DNA from 4 places in the Acetobacterium sp. KB-1 genome. Region 1 is predicted to be linked to each of the others. Evidence: riboswitches for the same ligand, from Rfam matches in the RefSeq annotation. Region 1 holds a riboswitch; each other region holds the start of a gene.
What was found. Region 1 has a riboswitch for cyclic di-GMP ahead of DOZ58_RS01550 (glycosyl hydrolase family 28-related protein). Riboswitches for the same ligand answer to the same signal wherever they lie in the genome.

Region 2: it holds a riboswitch for cyclic di-GMP, as region 1 does, so the genes downstream of both, DOZ58_RS03090 (hypothetical protein) here and DOZ58_RS01550 (glycosyl hydrolase family 28-related protein) in region 1, are expected to answer to the same signal.
Region 3: it holds a riboswitch for cyclic di-GMP, as region 1 does, so the genes downstream of both, DOZ58_RS11250 (type II secretion system protein) here and DOZ58_RS01550 (glycosyl hydrolase family 28-related protein) in region 1, are expected to answer to the same signal.
Region 4: it holds a riboswitch for cyclic di-GMP, as region 1 does, so the genes downstream of both, DOZ58_RS06625 (bifunctional diguanylate cyclase/phosphodiesterase) here and DOZ58_RS01550 (glycosyl hydrolase family 28-related protein) in region 1, are expected to answer to the same signal.

What each region holds. Positions count from the first base shown of each region.
Region 1 is NZ_CP030040.1:324,953-332,720, reverse strand. Features, by position in the region: gene DOZ58_RS01565 (transposase) at 1-235, opposite strand, end outside; gene DOZ58_RS01560 (GDP-mannose 4,6-dehydratase) at 366-839, opposite strand; gene DOZ58_RS01555 (glycosyl hydrolase family 28-related protein) at 1,064-3,091, opposite strand; cyclic di-GMP riboswitch class I at 3,104-3,186, opposite strand; gene DOZ58_RS01550 (glycosyl hydrolase family 28-related protein) at 3,310-4,905, opposite strand; cyclic di-GMP riboswitch class I at 4,918-4,992, opposite strand; cyclic di-GMP riboswitch class I at 5,042-5,117, opposite strand; gene DOZ58_RS01545 (leucyl/phenylalanyl-tRNA--protein transferase) at 5,590-6,453, shown strand; gene DOZ58_RS01540 (WbqC family protein) at 6,481-7,200, opposite strand; gene DOZ58_RS01535 (lipopolysaccharide biosynthesis protein) at 7,273-7,768, opposite strand, start outside.
Region 2 is NZ_CP030040.1:649,713-657,480, reverse strand. Features, by position in the region: gene DOZ58_RS03125 (diacylglycerol kinase family protein) at 1-315, shown strand, start outside; gene era (GTPase Era) at 336-1,232, shown strand; gene recO (DNA repair protein RecO) at 1,253-2,011, shown strand; gene DOZ58_RS03110 (NifB/NifX family molybdenum-iron cluster-binding protein) at 2,050-2,412, shown strand; gene DOZ58_RS03105 (VOC family protein) at 2,603-2,992, shown strand; gene DOZ58_RS03100 (DUF3793 family protein) at 3,170-3,727, opposite strand; gene DOZ58_RS03095 (DUF2325 domain-containing protein) at 3,730-4,062, opposite strand; cyclic di-GMP riboswitch class I at 4,553-4,637, shown strand; cyclic di-GMP riboswitch class I at 4,715-4,799, shown strand; gene DOZ58_RS03090 (hypothetical protein) at 4,880-5,224, shown strand; gene DOZ58_RS03085 (hypothetical protein) at 5,243-5,560, shown strand; gene DOZ58_RS03080 (Flp family type IVb pilin) at 5,574-5,792, shown strand; gene DOZ58_RS03075 (Flp family type IVb pilin) at 5,844-6,011, shown strand; gene DOZ58_RS03070 (Flp family type IVb pilin) at 6,073-6,240, shown strand; gene DOZ58_RS03065 (TadE/TadG family type IV pilus assembly protein) at 6,422-6,832, shown strand; gene DOZ58_RS03060 (Tad domain-containing protein) at 6,833-7,768, shown strand, end outside.
Region 3 is NZ_CP030040.1:2,417,180-2,424,947, forward strand. Features, by position in the region: gene DOZ58_RS11220 (hypothetical protein) at 1-690, opposite strand, end outside; gene DOZ58_RS11225 (type II secretion system F family protein) at 702-1,886, opposite strand; gene DOZ58_RS11230 (A24 family peptidase) at 1,919-2,311, opposite strand; one part of gene DOZ58_RS11235 (IS3 family transposase) at 2,389-2,638, shown strand; one part of gene DOZ58_RS11235 (IS3 family transposase) at 2,638-3,515, shown strand; gene DOZ58_RS11240 (A24 family peptidase) at 3,464-3,901, opposite strand; gene DOZ58_RS11245 (hypothetical protein) at 3,891-4,352, opposite strand; gene DOZ58_RS11250 (type II secretion system protein) at 4,671-5,177, opposite strand; cyclic di-GMP riboswitch class I at 5,359-5,466, opposite strand; gene DOZ58_RS11255 (prepilin-type N-terminal cleavage/methylation domain-containing protein) at 5,671-6,237, opposite strand; gene DOZ58_RS11260 (prepilin-type N-terminal cleavage/methylation domain-containing protein) at 6,299-6,862, opposite strand; cyclic di-GMP riboswitch class I at 6,956-7,058, opposite strand; gene DOZ58_RS11265 (type IV pilus twitching motility protein PilT) at 7,317-7,768, opposite strand, start outside.
Region 4 is NZ_CP030040.1:1,435,604-1,443,371, reverse strand. Features, by position in the region: gene DOZ58_RS06640 (glycerol dehydrogenase) at 1-184, shown strand, start outside; gene DOZ58_RS06635 (aldo/keto reductase) at 391-1,410, opposite strand; gene DOZ58_RS06630 (glucose-6-phosphate isomerase) at 1,609-2,946, shown strand; cyclic di-GMP riboswitch class I at 3,132-3,207, shown strand; gene DOZ58_RS06625 (bifunctional diguanylate cyclase/phosphodiesterase) at 3,235-4,731, shown strand; gene DOZ58_RS06620 (LiaF domain-containing protein) at 4,801-5,259, opposite strand; gene DOZ58_RS06615 (phosphohydrolase) at 5,440-5,946, shown strand; gene DOZ58_RS06610 (isocitrate/isopropylmalate family dehydrogenase) at 6,005-7,198, shown strand; gene pap (polyphosphate:AMP phosphotransferase) at 7,267-7,768, shown strand, end outside.

The DNA of each region.
Region 1 (7,768 bases):
GTTCTTCTGGAAGGGTAACCTCCGGAAAGTAATCTTGAAATTTCTCGTTCGGATACATGACATCATGATTATCTGAATGAATCTTTCCGATGATGGTACGTTGGGGTATGGCATATTTCTTTTCGACATTGTATTGTTGGCCGTATTGAAAAAGGACATAAGTTGAATCGCCCTTTTTCTTGGTGATTATCTTGCCCCTAACCAAAGGGATTTTGACTGTGTAATCGTAGTACATGAGCAGCCTCCTTTAGTGTAACTGTTACACTAAAATTATACTACTTTTTTCTACGTTTTGCAAGTGAATTTCCTTGATTTTACTGGGGTTTTGAGACTTTCTCACACAGTTTTTTATGACTTAGTGTAACCTAGATGCAAAGTTCACAATAAAGGGAAACCGGATGATCAACATTATGGTTCGTAGAAAATGGCACAACTTTATTTCCACCATAAACAGAACTTGACGAAGCATATATTAGATGCCTAACCGGGTAATTGCGACATGCTTCAAGTACATTCATAAATCCGATGAGATTTGAATCAAGATAGGCATAGGGATTGCTAATCGAAAAACGAACTCCCGCCTGGGCTGCCAAATTAATTACATACTCTGGACGATGTGTTTCAAAAATCTTATCAACTGAAGGCTTATCTTTTAAATCAGCCTTGTAAAATAAAAATTGTTTATGTGCTTCCAAAATTGCTAATCGATCTTTCTTTAACGATTGTTCATAATAATCGTTCAGATTATCAACGCCTACAATTTGATGATTCTGTCTAAGCATTAAATTCGCCAAATGAAAACCAATAAAGCCTGCTACCCCAGTAATTAGTATCTTCATTTTTACAACCGCCTTTATTATCGACTTGTTTTTTTTGATAGATAATTTATATTTTACCCTTTTTGCTCCCATCTTACCAGTTTTTTAATTAATATTCATTCCGATAAAATAGTTTTCCATTTTTATATTGTTTTATCATAACTTAAAAAAAGCCCTGTTTAAAACAAGACTTTTCAAAACTTTTATTTTTGAGATTGTGTGAAATGATTTTGATCGATCGTTCTCTAGTCAACTTTTGCTGTCAAAAGGTTAAAGTTGTTGGCAACTACCGAGAAATCAGAACTGGCATTCAACCGCTGAAATCCGCTATACGAATTATCAGATACTTGAATTGACGTTCCTTCCGGGTTGTAAATCAAATAAGAATACGCCGTACCACTGTTCGTAAAGGTATTATTTCGAAGGACTGCCTGCGATCCCACGCCTCTGAATCCGATGCCATATTTATCAATGCTTTTGTATTTAAAGTTTGAATTTTCAACAACGACGTTGGTCGTTTTTGATGCGCTGTTAGCACTTATTAAAGGAATTTTATCCACATTCGTTACGTCCATGCCAGAAATATTTGTATCCTTTACTTCTCCGATTAACCAGAATAGTGCTCCTGCCATACCGGTTGAGTCGACAGTAACATTTGAAATATTTGACTGCGAACTGTTACCAATGCTGAACGCTCCAATATCGGAGGTCGATGGTATGGCTCCGCTGATATTTACATCGTTTATGCTTAAGTTATTTGCATTTACAATTTTGAATCCCAGACTACTGCCTTCGATGCTTAATCCTCTGATGGTAACGTTATTCGCACCGGTATTGATGTGCATACCGACGACACTGTTTTTAATACGACAGTTCTCAAAAACGATATGATCAGGAGCGGTAGGGAATTTGTCATTGCCAGCCACCGCAATTCCTCCTCCAGAAGCATTGTTAAACTCGACATTTCCAAAGTAAAAATGACTGTTATCACCGCGGATGTATGCCGAATGTAACCATTTTGTTCCGCCCTCGCTCGAATTCAAAACACTGTCTGTCATCGTAAAGTTATTGGTTCCTGAAATTTGAATCGGCATGCCAGATTTATCAATTTTCAGATTGCTGATGGTAATTCCAGTATTTCGAGTACTTCCAGATTGCCCCATTTTTATGCCAACATACATACTGTCCATAGCGACATCTTTGATCGTCAGGTTACTGATCCCCTGAAAAAACATCCCCTGCACATTACTGATCATGCTGTTTGCATAATAATCGGTTCCAGCGATCGTGTTTTGAGATTTTAGTGTCAATCCTTCAATGGTTACGTTTGAAATATATGATGCGGGATTCGACCATAGAATATTTGCAACTGCTGACTGCTGGGGCGCCATGTATAAAGTCGCGCCATAGCCGCTAATTTTTGTATTATTCTTTAATTCCAGTTGACTCGTAACCATATAGGTTGCAGCAGGCATTGTTAAGGTTACATTTTTACTACTTGCCTCGTTAATGGCTTTTTGTATCGCTGATGTATCATCACTGACACCATCGCCTTTCGCACCAAAATCTCTGACGTTGACTTCCTGACTCACTGGTGGGGTTGGTTCTGTGACTCCTGGGTCTGTGACTCCTGGGTCTGTGACTCCTGGGTCTGTGACCACTGGGTCTGTAACCACTGGGTCTGTAACCACTGGGTCTGCGGGTTCGTTGGCTACTCCAGCTGACTGCTTTTCAATGATGATTTCAATTGCCTCTAAGCGCAGACTTTTTCCTTCCGAGCCTGAGAGTGCCCCGTCTGACACCCAACCTTGAACCCAACCTTCATTTTGAATATGGGTTCGGTATTTAACAGAATAATTTGCTGCATTCTCACCGGTTAATCTAATCTGGATTCCTTCCAGCCGAAATCCTTCGCCTTCAGATCCTGAAAATTCTCCGTTTGTAGCCCATTCCTGCTCCCATCCCTTATTTTGCACATGTGTCCGATATTCAATTTCTAACCCTGAGGGGACGCTTCCAGTCAGATTTATTTTTATTCCCTCGAGGCGATATCCCTTTCCTTCTGAACCGGAGAGTTCACCACTACTCATCCAGCCCTGTGACCAACCTTCATTTTGTATATGGGTCTGATAGGTGACTCCAGGTAATTCAGTCGCTTCGGTATCGATGGTTGCTGCTAAAACGTTCGAAGAAAAAACGCTACTTAACATCAATAGGATTACCACCACACTTACACAAATTTTCTTTGCGCGATGATCCAAACTATAACTCATTTTTTTGCTCCTTTCGGCAACCGGCTACCTTTCTCTTTGAGTTAAGGCCCTTAGTTTTGCGTCCCAACTTTTCAATTGGTTTGCCTTTATCGTGGACAAAATTGTTAATATTCGACCACTTTAATTTGTAAAATAAAGCCTTGTTCAAAAGAGCAAGGCTTTTAGTAATTGCTTTATTGAATTAATACGATAAACGATATGTCCATTTTTAAAATCGATTAGTCAACTTTTGCTGACAGAAGGTTGAAATTATTGGTAGCTACTGAAAAGTCCGAGCTGGAAGTCAAGCTTTGGAATCCGCTGTAAGAATTGTCAGATACCTGAATAGCTGTTCCTTCGGGATTGTAGATCAGATAAGAATATTCAGCACCGTTATTTACAAAGGTATTGTTTTGAAGCACTGCTTGTGAACCAACGCCTCTGAAACCAATTCCGTATTTATCGATATTGTTATATTCAAAACTGGAGTTTTCTACAACAACATTGGTCGTTTGAGACGCGCTGTTGGCACTAATCAAGGGAATCTTATCCACATTCGTTACATTCATTCCAGAAACGTTAGTATCTTTTACTTCACCAATTAGCCAGAATAAGGCTCCTGCCATACCATTGGCATCGACTGTAACATTTTCTATATTTGCTTGATAACTATTATTAATAATGAATGCACCAAGATCAGTAGTTGATGGCATCGCACCGCTAATGTTTACATCTTTGATATTCAGGTTGTTTGCATCCGTTATCTTAAACCCCAAACTGCTTCCTTCGATGGTTAAACCTGAGATACTCACATTGTTTGCACCAGTATTGACGTGCATACCGACAACACTGTTTTTAATACGACAATTCTCAAAGACAATATGATCGGGTGCAGTGGGGAATTTATCATTGCCAGCTACTGCAATACCGCCACCAGGGGCATTATTAAATTCAACATTGTTAAAAAGGAAATTACTGTTATCGCCTCGGATGTATGCTGCATGAAGCCACTTCGTTCCGCCAGAATTGGCATTCAGAATGCTATCTGTCATGATTAAATCGTTGGTACCAGAAACCTGAACAGGCATGCCAGTTCTATCGATATTGAGGTTGCTGACAGTAACTCCCTGATTCCGGTTGCTTCCAGATTGTCCCATTTTTAAGCCTACATACATACTATCCATCGAAACATCTTTGATCGTCAGGTTACTGATGCCCTGAAAAAACATCCCCTGAACGTTGCTGATCATGCTGTTTGCGTAATACTCGGCACCTGCAATCGTGTTTTGAGATTCTAGTTTCAATCCTTCGATCGTTACATTAGAAATATACGAATCTGGATTTGACCATAAAATATTGGCAACTGTTGACTGCTGGGGTGCCATGTACAAGGTTGCACCATAGCCGCTGATTTTTGTATTGTTCTTCATTTCCAATTGACTCGTAACCACATAGGTTGCCGCCGGAATTAACAAGGTGACATTTTTACTGCTTGCCTCGTTAATGGCTTTTTGAATGGCCAAGGTATCATCGCTGATACCATCCCCTTTCGCTCCAAAATCTTTGACGCTGACTTCCTGACTGACAGGTGTCGTTGGTTCTGTAACTTCTGGTTCTGTCACTATCGGTTCTGTGACTACCGGTTCTGTGACTACCGGTTCTGTCACTACCGGTTCTGTCACTACCGGTTCTGTCACTACCGGTTCTGTCACTACCGGTTGAGTAATTCTAATCGGTCTTCTTGGGGGTCTAACTCTGGCAGCAAACGCTGAATTTACTGGCATCGCACTGAATAATACAAATAGTGTGACTAAAAAAACAGATAACTTTTTCATGATGGTATTCCTTTCGGTAGCTGGCTGCCATTTTACAGGCCCTTAGCTTTGCGTCCCAACTTTTCAATTGGTTTGCCTTTATCGTTGGATAACGATGAATTCAGAACAAAAATAATTTCAAATAAAAAACTTCCCCTTCGGTAACTGGCTGCCATTTTACAGGCCCTTTAGTTTTGCGTCCCTGTTTTTCAACAGGTTTGCCTTTATCGTTGGAAAGTTATTCCACGATACTTATTAACTTAACTCTGTTTTTTTGTTGATACCTTCCTTTCGTTAGCTACCTACCGACTTATAGGCACTAAACTTTACGCCACTGAATTTTAACAGGTCCGTATTTACTCCTAGAAAATAAAACTGTAATTAATACAACTCAATCATTAGTTGTCATCTATTAAACGTCTCTTAAACCTATGCATTTGATAAATATGCGATCATTTTTTGTAACTATTAAAATGAAAGCAGGAGAATATTCGAATATTAAAGTATTTACTTTTACGAAGTCACTATATCACATATCCAGAGATTAGTCAATACCTGTTGGATGCTTTATATTAATAATATTTTAATACTTAATTGATTTTCCTAGATTCTTGCGTAATAATCAATTTTTGGGGCAAATAAAGAGTATATAAAAAATATCCAATAAATCCGAACTCAAAATATTAATTTATAGGAGTAAAATCAGTGCTAAAAAAAATAAAATTTCTACTCATTACAATGGATAAACGCTTTTTTAAAGGCATTTTCAAAGCATTTTATACACGTCATTTACAGTACCGAGGAAAAGCATACTGTCTAACCAATGAATTATACTTTCCTCCTCATACATCTTCAAACAAGAACATACGTATTGGACCTGCTGGAGAATTATTGGCTATCGGTGGCGATTTAACTCCAGAACGAATTATTTACGCTTTTAAAAACGGAATCTATCCATCATCACTCATTAATCAGCCAATTCTCTGGTGGACATCAGAAATTCGTTGTGTGCTGTTTCCTGATCAGGTTCATATTTCAAAAGTTATGTGGCGACTAATCAAGCATAATAGTTTTTATCTGACGGTAGACAGAGCTTTTATTGACGTTGTAAATGGGTGCACTGAATCAAGAGAAAACTACACTTGGCTAACACCTGAACGTAGAAAATCCTGCTGTGTTTTGCATGACTTAGGTTACAAACACTCCATCGAAGTTTGGTATAACAAAAAACTGGTTGCCGGTTTGTTTGGATTCGCCTTTGGCTCCTATTTCCATATTTCCTCAATGTTTACACGAATTAATCACGCTTCAAAATTTGCAATGATCGCTCTAGCCATTCGACTGGAAGAATTGAATTATGCAATCCTGGACTGCGGAACTTGGCCAACTGATCACCTGAAAAGTATGGGCGCTGTCATTATTGATCGTGATCAGTTTCTTGAGCTGTTGGACCAAAGTATTAAGGCTCCTGAAGTCATCGAAGATTGGGAAAGCTTGTTTGAAGATTGGGACTTTTGCCAAGCCGTAAAAAACCACTTTGTCAAAAATAAGCATGATACAATTTCATAAATCTGTATCAAACCTTGCCTAAAAGCGCTAGCCCCTGCCGTCAATTAGATCATATTCCGTTAGTAGCGCTTTAACCTGCGTCAATGAATTAAACATCAGCACATCTATGATCGATAAATTGGGAACAAATGTATTGTAATACTGCCGATAGTGTAGCGATTCTCGCGTTTTAATAAACTTTAAAAGAATTCCGTTTTTTTTAAATTGCTCTGCTGAATAAAGATCCATTCCACCAATTGAATTTATATAACGATTTGCTTTGAGTTCTTTGCATACGTAGATAACAGAATCCTGATAGTTCAGTTCAGGTGAAAGCTTGAAACTCGATTCGATGATCATCTCTGTCTTAATATCCAGATATGCACAAATTTCCGTAATGCTATTTATTAAATATTTTGCCACATTATTATCATCATAATTTATGATTGTTTCAATAAGTGGATAAACCGTTTTAAATTCCGGTGCCTTACGATAAGAATTCACAATCTTATTCAGAAAGGTAGACCTCCCCTTTGTTCCTTCCTGAATTGCGAAGCTGCGCTCATTGATTTTTAGGACGTAACTATCTTTATTTAATGGCAGCGTAATCATCGACGGCGCTCCATTTAATAATATCCGGTTTCTGTGAATCCATCCTTGTTTTATAAATTGCACATCATCAGCAATAACGAAACAATCCGAACAATTGATCATTTGATAATACCCAATGTAGGGGAATAGATAGGGTTGCATTATTGAAATATCCACTTTATTTCCTCACTTTTTTATTCAGACTGATTTTTTCCTAGCCGCTAAAGAAACTCCCTTTATATCGTCAGCTTATTTGCGCTTATTTCGATTAACCAGCAGTTCTTTTCCGGTTACTAATAAATATGTTAAGCATTCAAAATTTAATAATTTTGCCATCCCAAAATAAAAGCTAATCCCAATAGTTACCTGAATTATCAGGGTTAATCCAGGCGTCATATTGAACCATGAAACAAAGTAAATAATTATCCCCATTACCACCGACAATAGAAGTGAAGGCATCACGTCTTTCATCTGTTGCATATAACTATAATCCAACAGCATTTTGTTAGGATAAGCATTTATAAACGATGAGGCGACACTGCTAAAAAACATTCCGGCCGCAATGGCATAAATACCATAAAAAAGAGAGATCCCCAAAATCACCAGGCTGACTGCATTTTTAATAATTTCCAGTTTTAGGAATATATCACTTCGCCCTAAGGCATTAATTGCCTGAAGATTAGCCGTATGAATCGGGAGTAAAGCATAAGCAGCACAGGAGATCTGTAAGAACGGAACGCATGGC
Region 2 (7,768 bases), 320 kb from region 1:
CTCTATACCCTTAAAACCCAGCCCAACATGCGGATTCACTTTGGTGTTGGATTTATCACCATTGCCTTTGGTTTTGTTTTTCAAATTGAAAGCTATGAATGGCTGTCATTAGTGATTATGATTGGATTTGTTTTTATCCTGGAGATCATCAATACAGCTATCGAAACCCTGGTGGATCTTTATACTGAGGAATACCATCATCTGGCCAAAGTTGCCAAGGATACAGCTGCAGGGGCTGTTATGGTGGCCGCAATTATGTCGGTTTGTGTGGGGCTGATTATCTTTTTACCAAAAATTATCAATTGGTTTTTTTAGCCAAAGAAAGAATGTGAACAATGAACGAAAACTTTAAATCCGGATTTATCAGCATCGTCGGTCGCCCAAATGTGGGGAAATCGACCTTGCTTAATAATATAATGGGAGAAAAGCTGGTGATTACCTCAGCTAAACCACAAACGACCCGAAATGCTATCCGTTGCATTTATACCGATGAACAGGCCCAGATGGTTTTTATTGATACCCCGGGGATGCACCGACCCAAAAACCGGTTAGGTGACTACATGCAAAAAGCCGCGGAAAATACTGTATCCGATGTGGATGTGGTTTTATATCTGGTCGAGCCGGAAACAAAAATCGGACCTGGGGATCAGTATATTCTGGAAAAACTAAAAGCCAGTAAGACACCGGTTATCTTAGTGATCAATAAAATTGATCTACTTCCCAAAGAGGATGTTTTAATCACCATTGCGGCTTATCAAAAATATGATTTTCTCAACGCAATCATTCCCATTTCCGCGGTTTCGGGAGATGGGGTTAAAGAGCTTTTGAAACTTATTACTGGACTGCTTAGTCCGGGTCCGATGTTTTTCCCGGCCGATATGATCATTGACCAATCAGAGCGTTGGATTGTTCAGGAATTGATCCGCGAAAAACTTCTGAACCTTTTAAATGATGAGGTTCCCCACGGCATTGCGGTGGAAGTTACCACCATGAAACCCCGTAAGGGAAAGGATACCATTGACATTGAAGCCACCATTTTCTGTGAGCGAAAAACTCACAAGGGCATCCTGATCGGCAAAGGTGGCTCCATGCTGACCAAAATTGGTACTCAAGCCCGGAAAGATATTGAGTTTTTTCTGAAATCGCAGATCAATCTACAGTTATGGGTAAAGGTGCGATCCGATTGGCGGGATAAGAATTTTGATTTGAAAGATTTAGGCTATTTTGAATAAATCCTCTAGTTGGGAGAATTATGGCTCTGATTAAAACAAAAGGACTGGTCATTAAAGAACAGCCCTATAAAGAACAGGATAAAATTCTGACCATCTTCACCGAAGATGATGGTAAGATTCAATGTATTGCCCGTGGTGTCCGACGTCAGAAAAGTGGCCTTCTGGCCAGCACCCAGATCTTTGCCTATAGTGAATTTGTTTATTATCCCGGTAAGAATTTTGGCATCATCAATCAGTCCAATTTAATTGAGGCCTTTTATCCATTGCGGAATGATCTGACTAAAATGGCCTTGGCTTCTTATTTACTGGATCTGATGTATAATGCCTATGAATTTTTTCAGAAAAGCCCGGAAATTTTAAAACTACTCCTTCACGTATTGTTTTATATATCAGCTGGAACAGCAAAAAACGACCTGGTTCTGGTGGGCGCCTTTCAAATGAAACTAGTTAGTTATTTAGGCTACCGCCCAGGTCTAAAAACATGTATGATGTGTCAGAATGATCAAGATTTAAGCCTCTTCAGCATTGAAAACAATGGGGTCATTTGCAGTGACTGTCAGGAACCAACCGAGGGATACCTCTATAAGCTGAGCCCCACGATGTTAAAACTACTCCGGGATTTTTTAGGACAGCCGATCAAACAGCTAAAAGATCGGGAAGTAAGCACCGTCGAGGTGATAAAAATAAATGATCTGTTGGATCATTATATCGGTTACTGCATTGGAAAATCTTCCAAAGCTTATGCCTTTTATAAAACCATGCTCACCCCTCTGAATTAAAAAAATACGTTAACAAATTAAAAAGATTGGAGATAAATATGAAAATTGCAATGACTATGAATGGAAAAGAACTGGAGTCATCGGTTGCTTCTGAATTTGATACCAGCCAGTATTTATTGGTGGTCCGACGGTCAGAGACTGCGATCGAGTCAATTGAAAAAATTGAGGATTTAACAGCAGAGCAGCTGGCTCAAAGAATCATTGATTTGAACTGTGAAGGAATTATCACTGGTAACTTCAAAAGTCAATCGGCCTTTGATCTTTTGGCTGACGCTTGCTTGACCCGGTTTCTTGGAGCCGGTCATTCCGGTTGGGAAGTCCTGGAATTGATGAAGAAACGGACCTTGCCGTTGCTTAGAAATTTCGAAGGTACCGAAGGATGTGCCGGTGAGCACCACTAAATGTTTAGCGTAGAAATGTTATGACAAGGGATTCTGGAGCCTGAAAAGTGTCTAAATGCAACGGAAGAAGGATGACGATATGGACAGATATCTCACTACGATCCAGAGGTTGTAGAGAGCTTAGCTGAAATATTAAAAAAAGTGATACAGAAAGTGATATAGGAATAAATTAAGTTATAAGGAGACTATTATGGGAAATTACAAAATGGCACATACGATGATTCGGGTATTGGATTTGGAACGATCTTTAGCGTTTTACAAAGAAGCACTAGGATTTGAGGAAGTGAAGCGACGGGACGAACCAACTTATGAATTCACCTTGGTGTTTTTAGGGGATGGCCGTTCTAACAGCCATCAGTTGGAACTGACCTTTAACTATGGGCAAGCACTCCCTTATGATTTGGGGACGGCCTATGGTCATTTAGCGGTGCTCGTTGATGATCTTGAGGCGTCTTTTGCAACTCACGAAGCAAAGGGCTATAAGCCAACACCGCTAAAAGGACTGAGTGGCGATGGGAAACCCCGTTATTATTTTATAACTGATCCGGATGGTTATAAAATTGAGATTATTCGGAATTAAATAATCATTGTGGGAGCTGATTGAAGATACGCTCTATTACTATATTTTTGATTATGAATTAATTAAGAAATATTGTATTCAGAAATGCTTAAGTCCCAAAGAAGCTGTCGTAATCAATAAAGAAGAAAAATCACTTAAACCTATTGCCTAAAATAAGTCAAAATGTCTAAGAAATTCTTACGCGGCTACTGTTAAACGTATGATCGAAGATCCCTTGAGAAGGCATTGATAATATTTTGTCGCGCATTTTTTATATTTGCTGAAAAGTTTAATTTTTTCGTTCGCATTACAATAGACTTTCCAGTAACCGCAATGTTTACAGTTTTTTCCTTCGTTTTGGATAAAGCCTTCTACATCTTCAAAAGGATAGCTCAAGAACAAGCCAATTTCATGGGGGAAATCTGCTGAGTCGTGAATGCGTTCTGATAAAAATGCCAAACACGATTCAAGATCCCCTGTTGGATAGCCAATTTTGTTTAAAAAACGTTCGACTTTGGGACATGAGAGGTCACGGTTAAGTCTATTTTTACGGTAGACGTACAGAAGAACACGATTTCGATTGGTTTTTAATCGTTCAAAATAAACTCCACGAGCATTCAAAGTATTGTTCCAATTGGTGATTTGATTAATCAACTGATCGTGATCATCGAAAGAATAGCTAAATAAATTCCCAGTTTTGATTCCAGCTAGAGTTGGAGAGCAGTGTCGGATAATTTCTTCCTCAAAAGTACTCATTGTTACACTCCGCGGGATATCGTTTTTAAATGGCACTTGTCCCGTTTTTCGCACACAGAACAGTGCTCATCTAAAATGCTACGTAATGCAGATAAGCTACTTGTATGCGATCGAGCGAGCGGCAAGTTAAGTCTTTTCGCTTCAAAGGTCGCACAGTTAACCATTTTATGAGAGACGGTTCCAGTAAATAATACGATTAGATCAGGAACTCCGATTTTCTTTTTCAGGGCACCCTGCATTTGAGTGAATACCTTGGCACGGCAGTTATACTCTTTACATAGGTCTTTATATTGATAAATCATACGATCATTTCCGCCAATGATAACAATGCTCATAAGATAACCTCCAGTTTAAATATATGTTAGATGTTGCTAACATAATCAAAATGTAACACAGTCTGCTTTCTGTGTCAAATACTTAATTATTTATTAAGTATTTTTTAGAGGGAATACAACAAGGCGAACAAATGTATTTATGTAAAAATTATAACTATAAAATCATCTCTGAGGTTAGCGTGTTTTTTTTTTCGATGGCTTAAGTATTTGCAGCATTAAAAATTAACATTTCTAAAGAATGGCAATAATATTAGATTATCATAATAAAAGATAATATTGATAACTATATAACAATTAGATGCAACATAATTTAAGGATAATCGAATGAATGTTGAGAAACATCGACGAACATAATGAATTCGTATCTTTATGTTTAGTATGACAAATAAAAAATAATGTGCAAAATATTACTCTTTAATATGCTCGGTATTTAAAATATAGCAAATAATTCTCTTGACATATCAAATACAATGAACTATCATGATCTCAATAGAATATTTAGCAAACTTATCGAAAGGTAAGGACGCAAAGCTTTAGGGTCTAAGTAATTTTTTATATGACAGCCAGTTGCAAGATAACATCATTATATGGTGTATTTAGTGCAACGTGTCAGAGCGTTGTTTTTTTATTCTAGTTTTCTCCTGTTGGACAATTTAATATTCGGCAAACTTACCGAAAGGTGAGGACGCAAAGCTATAGGGTCTAAATAATTTTTTATATGACAGCCAGTTGCAGATTTTAGGTGTATTTAATTCGCCTTTAGTGCAACGCGTAAATCGTTGCTTTTTTATTACCAAAAATTACTGGAGGTGAGCTGATGAACCAATTTGCAATAACTGTACTGGTTTTATTAACCGGAGCTGTCGTTGGCGCTTTGATGGAAAAATCTTCTGTATACTTGATCAAGCAAAGAGTTAATATTCTGAAGCACCCTCAATTTTCAGGCAGTGTTTCAAAAACAATCTTTTGGGCGATAATGAATGCATTTGTTTGGTTAGTCTTTGTAAAACTGAATGGACTTGAAGCAAAAACACTGGAATATATGATGCTCTTTTCAATCTGTATCATTCTTTCGGTAGTAGACATCAGCATAAAAAAAATCCCCAACGAACTGGTATTAATGACCATCTTCGTCGGTGGAGCCTTTGTCATAACAAGGTAACCCATTACAAGTATCGGGATGAATATTTTTGGTTTAGTGATTGGTTTTATTATTTTCTTCTTACCAGCAATGATCGGAAAGGGTGCTGGTTGGGGAGACGTAAAATATGCAGCGGCAGTTGGTTTTTGTTTAGGGGTATATGGCATTATATCGGCAATTATGATTATGACATTCTTTTTGATGATCTACACAATTTATCTGATTATCAGAAGAAAAGGTAATTTAAAATCAAAGGTTGCCTTGGGACCGTTTATGGCATCCGGTTTTGTCTCAGTTTTAGTTATAAATCTTATAAATGCAAACGATCATCTATTTGAATTTGGAATGTTATTTTAAGGATTGAAAATAAATGTTAACGATTACGAAATTTAATCAACAATTATTAAGGGAGAAAAAAGAAATGAAAAATGCATTGTCAAGGATAATTAGAACAGAGGACGGACAGGGGCTGGTTGAATATGGACTAATCATAACGGGGATCGCACTAGCTGCTATTGCTGCCATCTGGTTATTAGGACCACAAATCGGCCAAATGTTTACTGACATCGGCACTCAATTAGCAGCATGACAGAACTTATTAGTTAGACTAATAAATAATATATTAAAAGGAGAAAATAAAATGAAAAGCGTATTTGTACGAATGATGAAAGAAGAAGATGGACAGGGTTTGGTTGAATATGGATTAATCATTGCCGGGATCGCATTAGCCGCAATTGCCGCAATTTGGTTGTTAGGACCACAGATTGGTCAATTCTTTACGGATATTGGAACTCAGTTGGCACTTTAGAAAAAGCAATAGTGCACACAACTGACAAAACGAACACAAAAAAATTAAAAGGAGAACTAAAATGAAAAATTTGTTTACAAACATGATGAGGGAAGAAGATGGACAGGGTTTGGTTGAATATGGATTAATCATTGCCGGGATCGCCTTGGCAGCCATTGCTGCTATCTGGTTATTAGGACCACAAATTGGCCAATTCTTTACGGATATTGGAACCCAATTAGCATTATAAAATCTATTGGTAGTTATTGCGTTTGCGGTGAAGAAACTAGTGGCATATTGGCAACGTCAGAGTAGAGATTTCTGTCAGACGTAATCAATATGCCTTTTTTAATGAATTCAACAATTGACATAGGTTGGGTTCAAAAGGACTTAATAATAAGATCATTTTTATAAATGATCGGGGAGGGAAAATGTTTGCAAACATAATCAAAAAAATAAAAAAAGAAGACGGACAGGCCATTGTTGAGCTTGCATTAACCTTGCCAATTTTGATTATGATTTTGTGTGGAATCATCGATTTTGGTTGGTTGTTTATGAACCAGAATAGTATTGATTATGCCTCCCGAGAGGGTGCACGCTATGCGATCGTTAATTCAACCAGTAAAACAGCAATTGAAGAGCATATCCGGACGATTGCTCCGGAGAACATTGCCAGTACAGTTGATATCGACATTACTTTTACGAATGTCTCAAACCCTCGTCTTGGAGATGTGGTAATTGAGATTAGCGATGATATTGCTATTCTAACACCAATTGTCGGTGTTTTCGTCCAGGGTGAAACCATGAATCTTTCTTCATCCTGTACCATGAAGGTAGAGTAAATGAAAAAATTAATCGAAGTTTTCAATAAATACCGACCTTTTAAAAGGATAGAAAATGAAGAACATGGCGACGCATTGATTATTGTAGCCGTATCGATGGTTTTTATATTTGGAATATTGGCATTGGTGATCGATCTGGGATTGGCCTATTTAAGCACCGGGGAACAGCAAAAAGCGGCCGATGCGGCGGTGTATTCAGCGGGACGGTTGCTACCCATTGAAACCGGCAATACGGTAAAGGTCAATCAGATAAAAAATAGTGCCGTTGATTATACCAGCCTGAATGGATTTGAAGATTTAACGCAAGACGATATTGTTTTAGGTAAAATCAGCAATGGCCAATACACGGAAATACGGGTAACCGTTGATAACACTGTCCCCATGTATTTTGCCAAAATATTTGGGATTGACTATCTTGATCTTTCAAGAAGTGCTGTCGCAAAACTTTCTCCGGTCATCCGAACCAGTGGGGTTGCCCCCATTGGTTTGACCAAAGAAGAAATGGATGCCCGAATTGCCAGCAACAACCTGACTCATGTTACCTTAAAATATGGCATCCAAAGCGGCTCAACCTCATTCTTTGGTGCCCTGGATCTTGATGGACAAGGGGGCGGAGCCAGCGACTATCGAATCTGGATTACCCAGGGTTATGCTGGCGAAATCAGCGTAGGTGACGTGCTGTTGGAAGAAAGTGGAAATATGGTGGGTCCCACCTATCAGGGCTTTGAGGAACGGTATGCATCCTGTACCCATTTTGGAGCTCTCAGTGGCGGTGATGGCTGTACCACAGAGAACTTTGAGGCGTCTTGTCCGAGAATTGTCAAGGTTCCCGTTTATTCCTTTGGCGTCGATAAAAAAACAGTGGTGGTGGAGGGCTTTGCCGCATTTCTTCTGGAAAACCAGACGAATGATGGTTATATTACTGGATCATTCTTA
Region 3 (7,768 bases), 1.9 Mb from region 1:
TTTCTGTGATTTGTTAAACTGGATCAGCGATGACAGCTTGCCAAAGAGTTCATCGGCAAAAGCATCAGTCCCTCGTTCAGCAAGCAACCGGGAGCGATTGGAAAAAATATAAATGCCGTTTTCAAATAACAGCGATACCAGGTTTTTCCCATCCAGAATATTAAGCGCAAAGGTCATGCCCTTGTAGTCTTTGGTTGCCGATACATATTGAATCAGCGTGTTAAGCCCCACATCGATGCTCTTGATCTGAATTTTCAAACTGGCAAACAAGGTAATGTAAGACTCCAACACCCGTTTTTCAACGCCGCAACCAAAGATATTATTACCGGTCACTCCAGGTATGTGGGCATAATCCACCACCAGGTCATCATAGTTACCGGCCGAATCATCAAATTCAGCGGCAGCCAGGGCGGCTAGTTCTTTGGGTTTGAGTTTGGGAACCGCCACCGTTTTTGTGGCAATCAAACTGCTGTCGATGACCAGTTTCATATTTTTAAACAGTTTGGGATTCTCTTTTCGTGCTGCAACAATCGACTCTCTTACCGCTTCTTCATTGGTAATGACGCCATTGATCAGCGCTCCGGTCTCCACCGGCAATAGTATAAAATTAGATATGTTAAGACGTCCACCCTTAATGGTCCCCTGGAGGACTTGGATACCATCATTTGAAAAATAGACAACTGTCTGCATATAAAGCCTTCCTATCCGATATTTTGATACAAGCTCATAATTGGGAGCATCACCGATAACATGATACCGCCGACAATTACAGCCATAATAATGATCATAATGGGTTCAATAAAGGTCACCAGCCGGGTGGTCGCCATTTCCGCTTCATAGTCAAAGGAGTCCGCCACTGATTCTAGCATATCATCCAGATTTCCGGATTCTTCGCCAATATAGATCGTGGATACCAGCTTGGCGTCAAACCCTTCAATGGTTTGGATCGACGCTGAAAGCGGCTCCCCATTGCGTACCTGCTCAATGGCATGAGGAAACTGCGATTGCAAGTAGGTGTTCCCGATGGTATCCCCGCTGATGGTCAGGGCGTTGATCATCGCCAAACCGCTGGAATATAGTGAACTTAGAGTTCTGGCAAAACGGGCAGTGTAAATAATCTTCATCAGCTTGCCGATCTGGGGGATTTTTAATTTAAACTGATCCAAGGCTTTTTTGACACCGGGGACTGTTATCAGAAAGCTTCCCAACACAATTAAAATCAATGTTCCGATAAGATAAATATACCAATAGGTGGTCATCGAATTACTGATATTAATCATTAACTGCGTAATCGCCGGCAATTCAATGCCTTCAAAGAGGGTAAAAAACTGGGGTAAAATCAAGGTAAAAATTAGAATCACAACCATGATCGTGATAAAAAATAAAATGATCGGGTAGGTCATCGCACTTTTAATTTTCCCCCGGAGCTTATGTTCCTTCTCATAGTGATCGGCCATCTTTCGGGCTGTTCCCTCCATCTGACCACTGGCTTCCCCGGATTTATACATATTGATCAGCAGCTCGGGAAAGGAGCCGCCGGTTGCTTCCATGGCATAAGACAGGGTATTGCCCCGTTGGATTTCCTGATACAGGATACTGTAAACTTTTTTGATCGGCGGTTTAATATCACGTTCTTCCATAATCTTAATCGCCCGGATCATGGTGATACCTGAAGCCAACATCCCGGAAATCTGTCTGGAAAAATCCGACAATTCCATTGGTTTTAGTTTATAAACCTTATGATGTTCCGAAACTTCGGTTATTTTTAAGGCAAATTCATTATTCTGCCGCAGCGTTCGTCGAACCAAATCCGAACTTGCGGCTTCCATGGTGCCCTTTACCATTTGAGACTGTAAGTTTTTTGCAGTGTATTTATAAACAGGCATAGGCCCTCCGTTTTTGACTTTAGCTTAAGCGATTATAACCCGAACAGGTTAAAATACCACTGTATTATTATATCACCAAATAGTAATGCTGTCATGATTCCGATGCATAAATAAGGGCCAAAGGCCATATGCTTATCCTTTGTTTTTCTGGCCAGCAGCATAACTGCCACCGCGCCCCCAAGGATCAGGCCAATAAAGGCTGCCAGCAAAGTATTTTCCCAGCCCAACAGAAATCCGGCGACCCCCATCAGCTTAATATCCCCACCGCCAAAGGCATCGGCGATAAAAAGAGCCAGGACCAACATCGGCAGACTAATCACTCCCATGCCAATCACTCGGGAAAGGAGCCCGATCTGAGGGAAAAAGAAAAAGCTGAGTAAAGCCGGTGCCATCAGCGCAATCACGAGACCATTGGGAATGGTCATAGTGGATAGGCTATACTTAACTGGACAGATTTACTAAGGTCATATAAACTAAATCCATAAAATGAAGGAGAACCAATATGACCAGAAGAGAACGCCGAATTTTTACAGATGAATTTAAAAATCAGGTCGTCCAATTATATTTAAACGGAAAACCCAGACATGAAATTATTAAGGAGTATGAATTGTCAGCTTCAGCCTTTGATCGTTGGGTGAAACAGCATCAAAACTCCGGATCATTTAAAGAAAAAGACAACCGCAGTGATGAAGAAAACGAGTTAATCAAATTGCGCAAAGAAGTCCAACAATTAAAAATGGAAAACGACATCCTAAAGCAAGCAGCGCTGATCATAGGACGAAAGTAGAAGTCATCCAAGCGAATCAAGACAGATACTCGGTATCAGCAATGTGTAAAGTCCTAAAAATAACACGAAGCACCTATTATTATGAGTCTAAAACCCGAAAATCAGAAGATGAAAAAAAACTGAAACAGGATATTACCGACATTTTCAAGGCTAGCAGGCGTAATTATGGCACGCGTAAAATCAAAAAAGAACTGGAAAAGAAAAAACAGATTGTATCACGCCGACGGATTGGCCGAATAATGAAAGAACTGGGCCTGGTATCGACCTATACAATCGCTCAATTCAAAGTTCATAAAACACCGGTAAACAATGATAAAATCCAAAACGAAGTTAATCGCCAGTTTGATGACAGAGAGCAGCTGGAAGTAGTTGTCAGTGATCTTACCTATGTTCGTGTTGCCGGAAAATGGAATTATGTATGTATTCTTCTGGATTTATACAATCGCGAAATTATTGGTTACAGCGCAGGCGCGCAAAAAGATGCCATGCTTGTTTATCAGGCTTTTGCAACGGTCAAATACAGACTGGATAAGATATCAATCTTCCATACGGATCGTGGAAATGAATTTAAAAACAATATTATTGATGGGATCATCGATACGTTTAATATCAGACGTTCATTGAGTCAAAAAGGTTGTCCGTATGACAATGCCGTTGCTGAAGCTACCTTTAAAGTTTTTAAAACTGAATTTGTGTATCCGAATACGTTTGACTCCCTGGAACAGCTAAAACTGGAATTGTTTGATTATATTCATTGGTATAATCACATCCGAATTCATTCGTCTCTTGATTATATGACGCCGATTGAATTCAAAACAGCAGACCTTAAAAAAGTTGTCTGAAAAAGTGTTGACAATCCAATAGTATCAAAGTCAATCATGGTAATACAGATTAAAATGGCCCCTGCCGAGAATACTACCAGCCACTGAAAGGATAGACCATAAACTGCAAAAATCAGGATTGCCATCAGCCCGGTAAAGAGTTCAACTAACGGATAGCGAACGGCGATGGGCTCACCGCAATCGACGCATTTCCCCCGTAGCCAGAAATAGCTAAACAGCGGAATATTGTGATAGCCCTTGATCTGAGCATTGCAACGGGGGCAGAACGAGCGTCCCTTGGCAAAGGATAGCGCCTTGGGTACCCGGTAGATAACCACGTTAAGAAAGCTACCGATAACAATTCCGATAACAAAGATATATAAATAGAGGATACTGTTAATCAGCACAAGCATATGCGTCTAAGTCCTTTCCTGAAAAGCGATCACTTAAGATAGCGTTTGTCTTTATTCTACTACTGATGGTTTCACCTGGCGAATACCGGGTTTCCCAACCATCACGGCTATAGACAATATAATCAATGGTAGCATCCCGATTATCATCAACCACCCGGATTTCGGCCTCACGATTGATCTCCTGACCAATCAGATCAACGAGATCCGTTTGAACCGGTACGTGGTAATCACCCAAAGCCTTAAATTCAATGGCTTTGGCCCGGGCTGCCAGATAGACCAGTTTGGCATTGGCGGCGTTGGTGGTATGACGTAAGGCTGTGACCAGACCTGAAATTATCAGTATGACCACGACGAGAATTAACACCACCGTCAGAACAAAACCTCGGCTAAACCCAATCGGTTCGTTATTTGAGGAAGCTAATTCATAGTCTTTGATTGGATGCAAGGGTTACCTCCCAAAATGATTTCTATTCTAAGAATGACAAGCGAAATTATTCTACCATAAACTTTACAGGATTGACTTAAATTGTTGGGGTTTAATTGTTAAATTCTTCTTTACTTATCGAAAAAACAGTGGCTTCAGCACTACAATTTCTACAGTGCAATAATGTATAACCGCCTGAACACGATCTCGGTAATGCTAAACTTGGTTTAAATAAAAAACTCCCGATCCCCGGGCAAACCCAATGACGGGTTTGCGCCTTGGATAGGGAGAGAGTACCCTATGGCGCATAGGGCTACAAATGTTTTAATTTATAAAATGTTAGTTTTTAACCACTGTGGCACTGTCATCTGAGATTGTAATGGTATAACCATCTTTTGTGAATTCAACTTCTGTAACCTGTGCTGTTTCTGTCGTTGCTGCACTACCAGCACCTACATCCACCGTCCAAGTAGCCAGACCTGCTGTAGTTCCTATCGAAATATCCGTACCAATATACTTAGCCATCTGTGCACTTGCCTTATTAGCTGCTGTTGTTCCTGGCGTAGCCAGTGCTTTTTCTGTTGCTACAGCCGCTGAACTTAATGCTGTTGAAAGTGCTCCATCAGTAAGACTTGTCGTGGCACCAAACTCAGTCGCTGTCGATTGTGCGGCGACATAGACCGTTCTTGCCTCTGCTATCATCGCTTTTCCCCGTGCATCATTCACAAATCCCAACATCGTCGGAATCGTAAACGCCGCCAAGATCGCCAGGATCACCAATACTACAATAATTTCGACCAGGGTAAATCCTTTTCTGTTTTTTTTAATTCTGTTAATTAATTCCATTTTGCGTCACTCCTTATTTTTTTATTTTATTACTTTCTTTGCTCTATATGATCATCTGCGCCTAGAGATGATTTATAAACTGGATTTATTGCTAAAACAGACCCACTTTCTCATGGTGTCCATTATTTTGTCTTAATCATTACGATTAGCTTTTTTGTCAAAAAAAGCCACACTTTCGTCGTGTGGCAACTGGCTGTCGTATCAAATTGGATTTTCAATACTTATTCCAATTGACTTAGACCCTTTAGCTTTGCGTCTCAGATTTTCATCTGTTTTGCCTTTATTTTATGCTGTCTACACTTAAATCTTATGTTAACACCTATTAAAAGTCAAGTTAAAACTTTACAAGTTTGTGACAACTTTCCGCTATTTAATCCGTTCAAGATTTATCCACAAAAATTCTATACCGTCACATCTTTTTTAAAACCCAAACACCTGCCACAGATACTCAGTTAATTTTTTATTACTTAGCCAACTTAAGCTTATTTATTCATTATTTATTCCAAGGTACCGCCGGTCGGGAAGCCGAAGCTTCCAGCTTTTTCACCGTCACATTTTCCTCATTAAACCAAACAACATATCCATTCTTGGCATAATAGACCTCTTTTACCTTACCTGGATTCCCCACCGCATAATCCATAATCACATACCAATAGGAATCGTCCTGTGCATAATTGCCACGATAATCCAAATTAGTAATTTTCAAATCATTACCAAGGTATTTTTTCATTTGCATGCTGGCCGCATTATGATAACTTTTTGAACCCGTCGTCTCACATCGCGATACCCAATATGAATTTAGATCATCATACGGATTATTACCACTGTTAGTTTTATCCAACCCTACACCGGTCCCAACGATTTCCGTCGCCGTTGTCTGTGCTGCCACATACACTTCCCTGGCTTCAGCGATATAGGCTTTCCCCTTGGCATCCGCGACAAACCCCAGCATTGTTGGAATGGTAAAGGCTGCTAAGATAGCCAGTACCACCAGTACCACAATAATTTCGACCAGGGTAAATCCTTTTTTTAGTTTTATGCTCTTTTTACCATTTTTCATTACTCTCCTCAACGCTTTCAAGCAAACACCACGGAATGTAAAGCGATGCACCAATTCATGATCACCATTTTGCAACGCTTGTATTATTATTTTCAATGGTTACCCGATAGCCATTTTTTAGGTATACCACTTTATTTACTTTTCCGGTTTTTCCATCTGCCGGGTCAACACCAACCGTTACTGTCCAAGCTGCCTCCTGATTCTCCGGTGTGGCTTGAGGCTTAGTCATCAAATCAAGATCTGAAATTTCAAGATCAGATCTAAGGTAACTAAACATTTTCAAACTCGCCTGAACTCTGGGAGAGTCATAGTCAAAATGATCCGGTTTATATTTACTCCGATACGATATCTTTGTCGAACCTAAACAATTTGATAATCCAAACCATTGATTACTTTCCGAATCCGTCAAATCAGTGATTCCACTAAATTCGGTTGCTACCGCTTGTGCCGCGACATAAACCTCCCGGGCTTCAGCAATATAGGCTTTTCCTCTGGCATCTGCGACAAATCCCAGCATCGTCGGTATGGTAAAGGCGGCCAGTATCGCCAGAACCACTAAGACGACAATAATTTCGACCAGGGTAAACCCTTTTTTTTGATCACGCTGTTTTTTAATCCACTCCATAAATCCCTCTTATCCCTCTTAAGTAATAATAATTCTCATAACCCGGTAAGATGACGGTGAAACGTTTTTTTATACAAAAAAAGCCGCATTAAATGCAGCAACTGGCTGTCGTATCATGTCGAATTTTTATCAATCCACTGATTTAGACCCTATAGCTTTGCGTCCCAGAGTTTCCTCTGATTTGCCCTTATTATTCACAGTTCTTTTTAATCATAGGTGAGCATCTCAAAAAAGTCAAGTTAAGAATTTACAAATATTGATATTTTCCCTTGGCTAATTTCGAGCTTTGTAACATCAATATCGTCCGCAAAGCAATTTTCTTTAACCTTTTTTTCACAAGTAGCATCTAAACGCTGCCGATACCAACCTTGGATTTATGATAAAACGATCGACAGCATTCGGGCGGTTGATAACCGCCCCTACAAATTCTATTTGACGTTATTGTTTTAGCCAACTACCGCCCAAAATACTGATTAAACTCCTGCTTGTCACTGGCCCATTCCAGACCGACTTCGTAGGTGATTTTCTGGTCTCTCACCAGCATCGCCAAATCGGCATTCAGGGTTTTCATACCGTCACGGCCGCCAGTTTGCATCACCGAAGCCAGCTGATGGGTTTTATTTTCGCGGATCAGATTAAGCACCGCATCGGTGCCAATTAGCACCTCCAGGGCGGCCATCCGACCTTCCCCAGTGGCCAGGGGCACCAGTTGCTGGGTAACGACCCCTTTTAAAATGCTGGACAGCTGGGTTCTAATCTGCTGTTGACTGTGGGGAGGAAAGACATCAATGATTCGATCAATGGTATTGGCCGCCCCAATGGTGTGGAGTGTCGACAAGACCAGGTGCCCCGTTTCGGCGGCGGTAACGGCAGCAGAAACGGTTTCGTAGTCGCGCATTTCACCCA
Region 4 (7,768 bases), 1.1 Mb from region 1:
GCCAATTACATTAGGAGAACTGGGTTGTACCGAACCAACCCCGGAAAAAATTATGGCTGTGGCTGTGGCTGCGGCTGATCCTGGCGAAACCATTCATAATATGCCTTTTGATGTCGATGCCGACACTGTTTATGCAGCGATTATGGCAGCAGACGCACTGGGGCGGATGTATTTGTGCGATTAAGAATGTGATTAAGTAGTAGAATAAATTAAAAACGGAATAAAAACAGAATAAATTAAGATCTGATTAAAGGCCAAAACCCCATTTTTGTTTGGGATTTTGGCCTTCTTTTTTTGTAGAGGTTGACGGACCTGCATTTAGTAAGCGTTATTTTAGTAAGTTTTATTATAATAGATGAACATCTTTTAAAAGGCAAATGATAACATCATCTAAACCAGCGGGTCAAACAGTTCTCTGGTTTTTGTCAGCATTTCCCGGATTGGGAGATTGTAGGGACAGCGGGGCTCGCATTCGCCGCAGGAAACGCAATCCGAGGCATTAGCTGCAAAGCTGCGGTAGCGGTCGAGAGCCCATTCTTCCAGATCATAACGGCGGTAATAGCCCTCTACAATAAACTGCATCGGAATATCGATACCTTGGGGACAGGGGGCGCAATAACCGCAGCGGCGGCAAAAGGTTTTGCCCAGGGCTTTAGCGTCGGCTTCAAGGGTTTGACGTTCGGTCTCAGACAAAGGAACAAAATCATTGCCAATTTTGGCGTTGTCCAAAACCTGTTTGACCGAATCCATACCGGGGATCAAAACCGAAATATTAGGATTCTCAGCCACCCATCGGAGGGCATAATCGGCATTCATAAAGGCGCCGCCAGCGAGCGGTTTCATAATGATGACCCCCACATTGCTAAGCTTTGCTTTTTCAAAAAGAGGGGCGCCACGGTTTTCAACGATATTATAGGGAAACTGAATGGTTTCAAAACGATCATCTTCCAGTGCCCGTTCTAACACCTCATAACTGTGAGAGGTGATCCCGATATGTTTAATCAATCCCTGTTTTTTACAGTCGGCCAATGCGTCATAACCGCCCCCCGGCCCCATGATGGTTTCATAGGCGGCCATGGTTTTGGCATTATGAAACTGGTAGAGATCGATGGAATCGGTTTGGAGATCGCAAAGACTGGCTTTTACATCGGCGATGACATCATCGTAGCGAAGCTGCGGCGTTTTGGTGGCCAGAAAAAAATGTTCCCGACCCCATTGTTTAAGGGCTTCCCCAATCATTTTTTCACTATTTGTGTAAGCTCTGGCTGTGTCAATGAAATTGACGCCTTCTTCAATCAGGTTTTCAATGATCTCATCGACTTCCCATTGGTTACAGCGTTGAATTGGAATACCACCAAACCCAATAAGGGACACTTCTAATCCGGTTCTTCCCAATAGTCGCGTTTCCATTTTACACCTCTTCTTTTCTTGATTTTGCTTATTTTAACATATCAAATAAAAAAAGTCACCTCTTATGAAGGTGATGACAGAAGATTCGCCAAATTTCAACATTCTTTCAGAATGACGGAGAGACATCATTTGACACGCTATTCCGTAATGTAGTAAAATGAAAATACATCTCAATCGTATTAGAAAGAAGGTAAAGAAATGAGTATTCAGTTCGATTTCTCTTATGCAAATATAGACGCCAGTGAATTTGAAAGTCGGTTTGACCAGTTAACGACGGTCAATGATCAATTAATGAATAAAACCGGGGTCGGTAATGAATTCCTTGGTTGGGTTGACTATCCGGTAAAATATGATCATGACGAATTTGCCCGCATCAAAGCGGCGGCAAAAAAAATTAAGGAGCGCTGTGATGCCTTGGTTGTTATTGGTATCGGGGGATCTTACCTGGGTTCCAAGGCAGTGATATCGGCATTGACCAGTCCTTTTTATAATGAAGAACCACGAGGCATGCGAAAGGCACCTAAAATTTATTTTGCCGGACAGAATATCAGCGGAAAATATTTAGAAAATCTGTTGGCGTTACTAAAGGATCAGGAAGTCTGTGTCAATGTGATTTCAAAATCCGGTACAACCACGGAACCCGCGATGGCGTTCCGCTTTTTTAAGAAATTTCTGGAAGAAAAATATGGCAAAGATGAAGCGAAGGAACGCATTTTTGTCACAACGGATCAGGCTAAAGGGGCACTAAAGTTTATGGCCGACGAAGAAGGCTATGAGACCTTTGTAATTCCCGATGATGTGGGCGGGCGTTACTCGGTTTATACCGCGGTCGGTTTGCTTCCCATCGCTGCGGCTGGAATTGATATTGATGCGTTGATGGAGGGGGGAAGATCCGGTTATGAGGATTATAATAAACCAGAGTTTGAAAAAAACCCCTGTTTTCAATATGCGTTGTATCGGAATGTTCTTTATAATCGGGGTAAAAATATTGAAATTTTAGTCGATTACGATCCCTCGCTGGAGTATCTGGCTGAGTGGTGGAAACAATTATTTGGTGAAAGTGACGGAAAAGATGGCAAGGGTCTCTTCCCGGCCTCGGTTCATTTTTCCACAGACCTTCACTCGCTGGGCCAAATGATCCAGGATGGCCCGAAGAATCATTTTGAGACGGTGATTGTCATTGACGATGATCAATCGGATATCAAAGTTTTTAACGATGAAAAAAACCTCGAAGGACTCAATTACCTGACCGGTTGGGAAATCGATGCGGTGAATGAAAAAGCCTTTATGGGGACATTATTGGCACATGTAGATGGCGGCGTCCCGAATGGGGTTATTCATCTAAAAAAACTGGATGCTTTTCACATTGGCAAGCTGATTTACTTTTTCAAGAAGGCCTGTGGTTTAAACGGCTATCTGTTAGGGGTAAATCCCTTTGATCAACCAGGGGTAGAAGCGTATAAGAAAAATATGTTTGCGCTACTCCATAAACCGGGATATGAAGAGTTGACAAAAGAACTGGAAAAACGTTTTTAAGGCGGTCAAGTTATTTTGTTTAAATGCGGCAGAGTGAAAATAAAGTAAAAAAAGTTTAACAAGGAACGCAAGACATAATGTTACAATTATGATACAATATCGAAAAATCTAATACAAAATATCTATAACCTCTGCAGATTAAGAAGCATAATTTATGAAATTTGCAGTTGGAATAGAAAAAATACGGAATTAAAGGGCAAAACTGTTGTGAAATAGTGACGCAAAGCTAAAGGGACTTTTATAAGTTAGCCAGTTACTCAATTAGATTTGACAATTTAGGAGGTAGCGGTGAAGACTTATAACGAAAAAAAGTTATTAATCCTCAGCTTTGCGTTGTTTTTTTTGGTCATGATGGTTTTTATAGTTCACTCAGTTTCTTTTTTTCAGCTTTCTGATCAGGCGATTTTTGGTATTCTGTTTTATAGTTTTTCGTTTATAGGCATTTTTTTTATCAGCCTGACCAGCAATTATTTTGTTTTCAAGCTTAAGAAAGAAATCTTAAAATTAAAGCGGATGCAGGATGTTGACTTTTTGACGGGCTGTCCCAATTGGATCAAGTTTAAACGCGACGTCGAAACGCTCGTTAAAAAAGACCAGACCCAACCCTATGCCATGATCATTTTTGATGTCGATAAGTTCAAGGCGATCAATGATTTATACGGCGATCAGACAGGTAATGAGGTTCTGACGGCAATTGCCCGGATTTTAGAAGAACACCTTGAAACAAATGAGTTGTTTTCGAGAATCGCAACCGACAATTTTAGTGTTTTAATGAAATATAAAGGTTACGGGCAGTTTTCTCAGCGGGTCGAAAAACTGATTCACGAGATTAGTGGCTATTCTCCCAAGTTTATCATTGGTATTTCGATGGGCATTTATCTCATTGAGGAAGACAGGGATATCCATACCCTTAGCGATCGGGCCAATATGGCCAAACGTTCGATAAAGGATAACTCCCAGGTGAGTTACGCCTTTTATGATGACGGGATGCGTCACAGCATGATGATTGAGAACGCGATTGAAAATAGAATGGAAATGGCCTTGCGTAATCGTGAGTTTGAAGTATATCTTCAGCCTAAGTATTTGTTTTCAGATGAGCACATAATCGGCGCAGAGGCGTTGGTGCGGTGGAATGATCCTAAACGGGGCATCTTGCCGCCCAATGATTTTATTCCCCTGTTCGAGAAAAATGGGTTTGTGAAAAAAATCGATACCTATATGTTTGAAGAAGTGTGTAAACTGCTGCAAAAATGGAAAAAGGAAATGGATCAACTGACAAATATGATTATTTCGGTTAATTTTTCCCGGCTCCACCTGGAAAATACGTTATTGCCGGAGGAATTGCTGGCCATTGCCAATCGCTATCACATCGATCCGAAGATGATTGAAATTGAATTAACGGAAGGAACTGTTTTTGACAATGAAAATCAGATGGTTGCGATTATGAACCATTTAAAGGCTTCCGGGTTTCATATTTCGATTGATGACTTTGGACGAGCCTATTCATCGCTCAATACCCTTAAAAATCTGCCGGCAGATATTTTAAAGCTCGATAAAGCTTTTTTTACCGAAGATAATGCGCGGGGAAAAAAGATTATTACCAGTATGTTGAATATGGCTAAGGATTTAGATCTGATCACGGTTGCCGAAGGGGTTGAGACTCAGGAACAGGTCGATTTCTTAAAAGAAAAAGGTTGCGATATTGCTCAGGGTTTCTTTTATGCCAAACCCATGAATGTCATTGAATTTGAAGATTTTGTCAATAAAAAACTGAAATCGGCTTAGGCTGATTTCAGTTTTTTGAGGTGTTGGCGTTTTATTGATGTTAAGAAAGTGTTTTACAAAAAAATGTTCTTACTCGGATGCATTTTCGAAATTAAGACCACCACAGGTGATATCGGCAAAAACGGAAAGAGCTACCGAATGATCGGGGTCCACACAAACCGTATTGTCGGCAATGCCGCCAAATTTACAGGTATCAACAATTTTTAATTTAAAATTATCGGGAACGATGATGTTCAGACCGCCGCTGATGATACTGATATCCATGCGATAATGGTCTTTTTTAGTAACGACATCTGAAAAGTCAAGCTGCATGCCGCCAAAGAAAGCTCCGATTTTTGTATCCTGCATGGTCTGATCCCGATAATCTTTCATTTTTCCGCCGTACAGAACGGTTTCATCCAAGGAGTCAGCACTGTTGTCAAGGCTCGCTTCAAATTCCTTGCCTTTTTTGATCACGCAAGCATGATAAAGGGCGATCCCAGTTGCAAAAACAACACCTGTTCCGATGAGTAGCTTTTTAATTTTCATGGTCTTTCCTTCCTGTTCTTTTTTATTTAGTTTATCATGATTTCAATAATAACCGTACCTTTTTTTGTTTTTTTTAAGAACTTCACCGATAATTTTAACTTAAAATAAAGATACTATGCTATAATATTTAAAGCTTCTATTCAGTTTTTCTGAATAAATAACAGTAAAAGAAAGGTCTCAATGGAAACAAAAAAGTATTATGATGAGTTTGAAACCATTGTTGGCGATATATTAACACACAGTGAATTCCAAAAATTAAGGGAAATTGATCATCATGGCAATGGTTTATATGAACACGCTGTTGCAGTGGGGTATTATTCCTATCGCGTAGCCAGATTTTTAAGGATGGATTACGCATCCGTTGCGAGAGGGGCAACACTCCATGATTTTTTTCTGGAAGCATGGCAGGGTAAGGTTAAAACAGGCAAAGGGCTCAGTCGGATTAAGGAAATGCATGGCTTCTCCCATCCTAAAGTAGCACTTGAAAATGCCGAAAAATATTTTGATATCGATCAGCGCCAGGCAGATATGATCGTGAAACATATGTTTCCCCTGACACTTATTCCCCCGACAAACCTGGGCAGCTGGGTTGTTACCGCGGTGGATAAATTTGTGGCCACCAATGAACTGGTTTTTAAAAATACCCAGCCCATCAAACGGCTTAAAAGTATGATGTCCAGAGCTTAATCGGCAGCTTGCCTTAAGCATTTCTATGACACAAATCAATAAATTTGACGGAGGAACTATGATCGAAGAACAGATTGAACGAGCAAAGGCCCATTTTGGAGAGGTGATCAAAGAACAATTGACACGGATTGAAAAAATGAAGATTCAAAAGGATTTTACCGATTTCACAGCAAAAGATAGAATTATTATTGGTATTGTTGGTGGCGATGGGATTGGTCCATTTATCACATCAGAAGCCCAACGGGTTTTAGAATTTCTACTGGCGGATGATGTTAAAACCGGAAGAATTGTCTTTAAAACCATCGACGGCTTAACCATTGAAAATCGCGCGGCTTGTGGAAAAGCGATTCCGGATGAGGTTTTAGCAGAACTTAAAACCTGCGATGTCATCTTAAAAGGACCCACAACGACACCGCGAGAAGGAGATCCCTGGCCAAATATCGAAAGTGCCAATGTGGCCATGCGCCGCGAGTTGGACTTATTTGCCAATGTGCGCCCGGTTTCTGTTCCGGAAAAGAATATCGACTGGACTTTTTATCGGGAAAATACTGAAGGTGCTTATGCAGTTGGTAGCAAAGGGATCCATGTTAACAATGATTTAGCCATTGATTTTACCGTCACCACCCAGGACGGCTCAGAGCGAATCATTAAGGCGGCCTTTGATTTTGCCCAAAAATCCGGAAAAAATAAGGTAACAGTCGTTACCAAAGCCAATGTCATTAAAACAACGGATGGTAAATTTTTAGATACAGCCAAAGCGATTGCCAAGAATTATCCCACCGTGGAAATGGATGACTGGTATATTGACATCATGACTGCCAAATTAGTAGATGAAAAGCGTCGGAGTCAATTTAAGGTAATGGTACTACCCAATCTCTATGGTGATATCTTAACTGATGAGGCGGCTGAGTTCCAGGGCGGTGTCGGTACCGCTGGTTCAGCTAACATCGGCAAGCAATATGCGATGTTTGAGGCCATCCATGGGTCAGCCCCAAGAATGGTCGAAGAGGGTCGTGGACAATACGCCGATCCCTGTAGCATTATACGTGCCGCCGGAATGCTGCTCGTGCATATTGGTTATAGCCAAAAAGCAGAACAGCTTCAAAAAGCTTTGGATATCTGCGGTTTATACGAAAAGAAACTGGTGCTGACTGGCCGTGAGACAGGTGCTACCGGTTCAGAATATGCCAATTACGTAATGGAAACATTGTCCAACCCGAAGTTGGACGTGATTTATAAAAATTTCATCTAATTAATGAGGGGCGTCTTTTATGACGTCCTTTTTTTGCGGCATCAATTAAAATATAGTAGGAGGCTATCATGCTGGAGAAAATTGATTTAGGGGTTACAATCGACAAAGAAACCTATCGTCAGGAAAAAGAACGACTGACGACCCGGTTAGGCGAGTTACAGCGGACTCTCCATGATATGGGGATACCGGTTTTAGTTCTTTTTGAGGGCTGGGATGCGGGCGGCAAGGGGACACTCATTAATGAACTGCTGATGCCTATGGATCCGCGATCGTTTCGGGTTTATAACTTTAAGAAGCAGGAAAATGAGGAGGAGTTATTTCGCCCGTTCTTATGGCGCTATTGGACCAAAACACCGGAGGAGGGGCAAATCACAATTTTTAATCGCAGCTATTATAGCGATTTGTTTTATCGTAAATCGACAGATACCATTTCAATGCAAAGGCTGATGAAACAGGCCAATGAATTCGAACAAACCCTATCTGAGGATGGGATGATTATTTTTAAGTTTTTTATTCATATCAGTAAAAAAGAACAAAAAAAACGGTTTGACAAATTGCTCGATAATGATG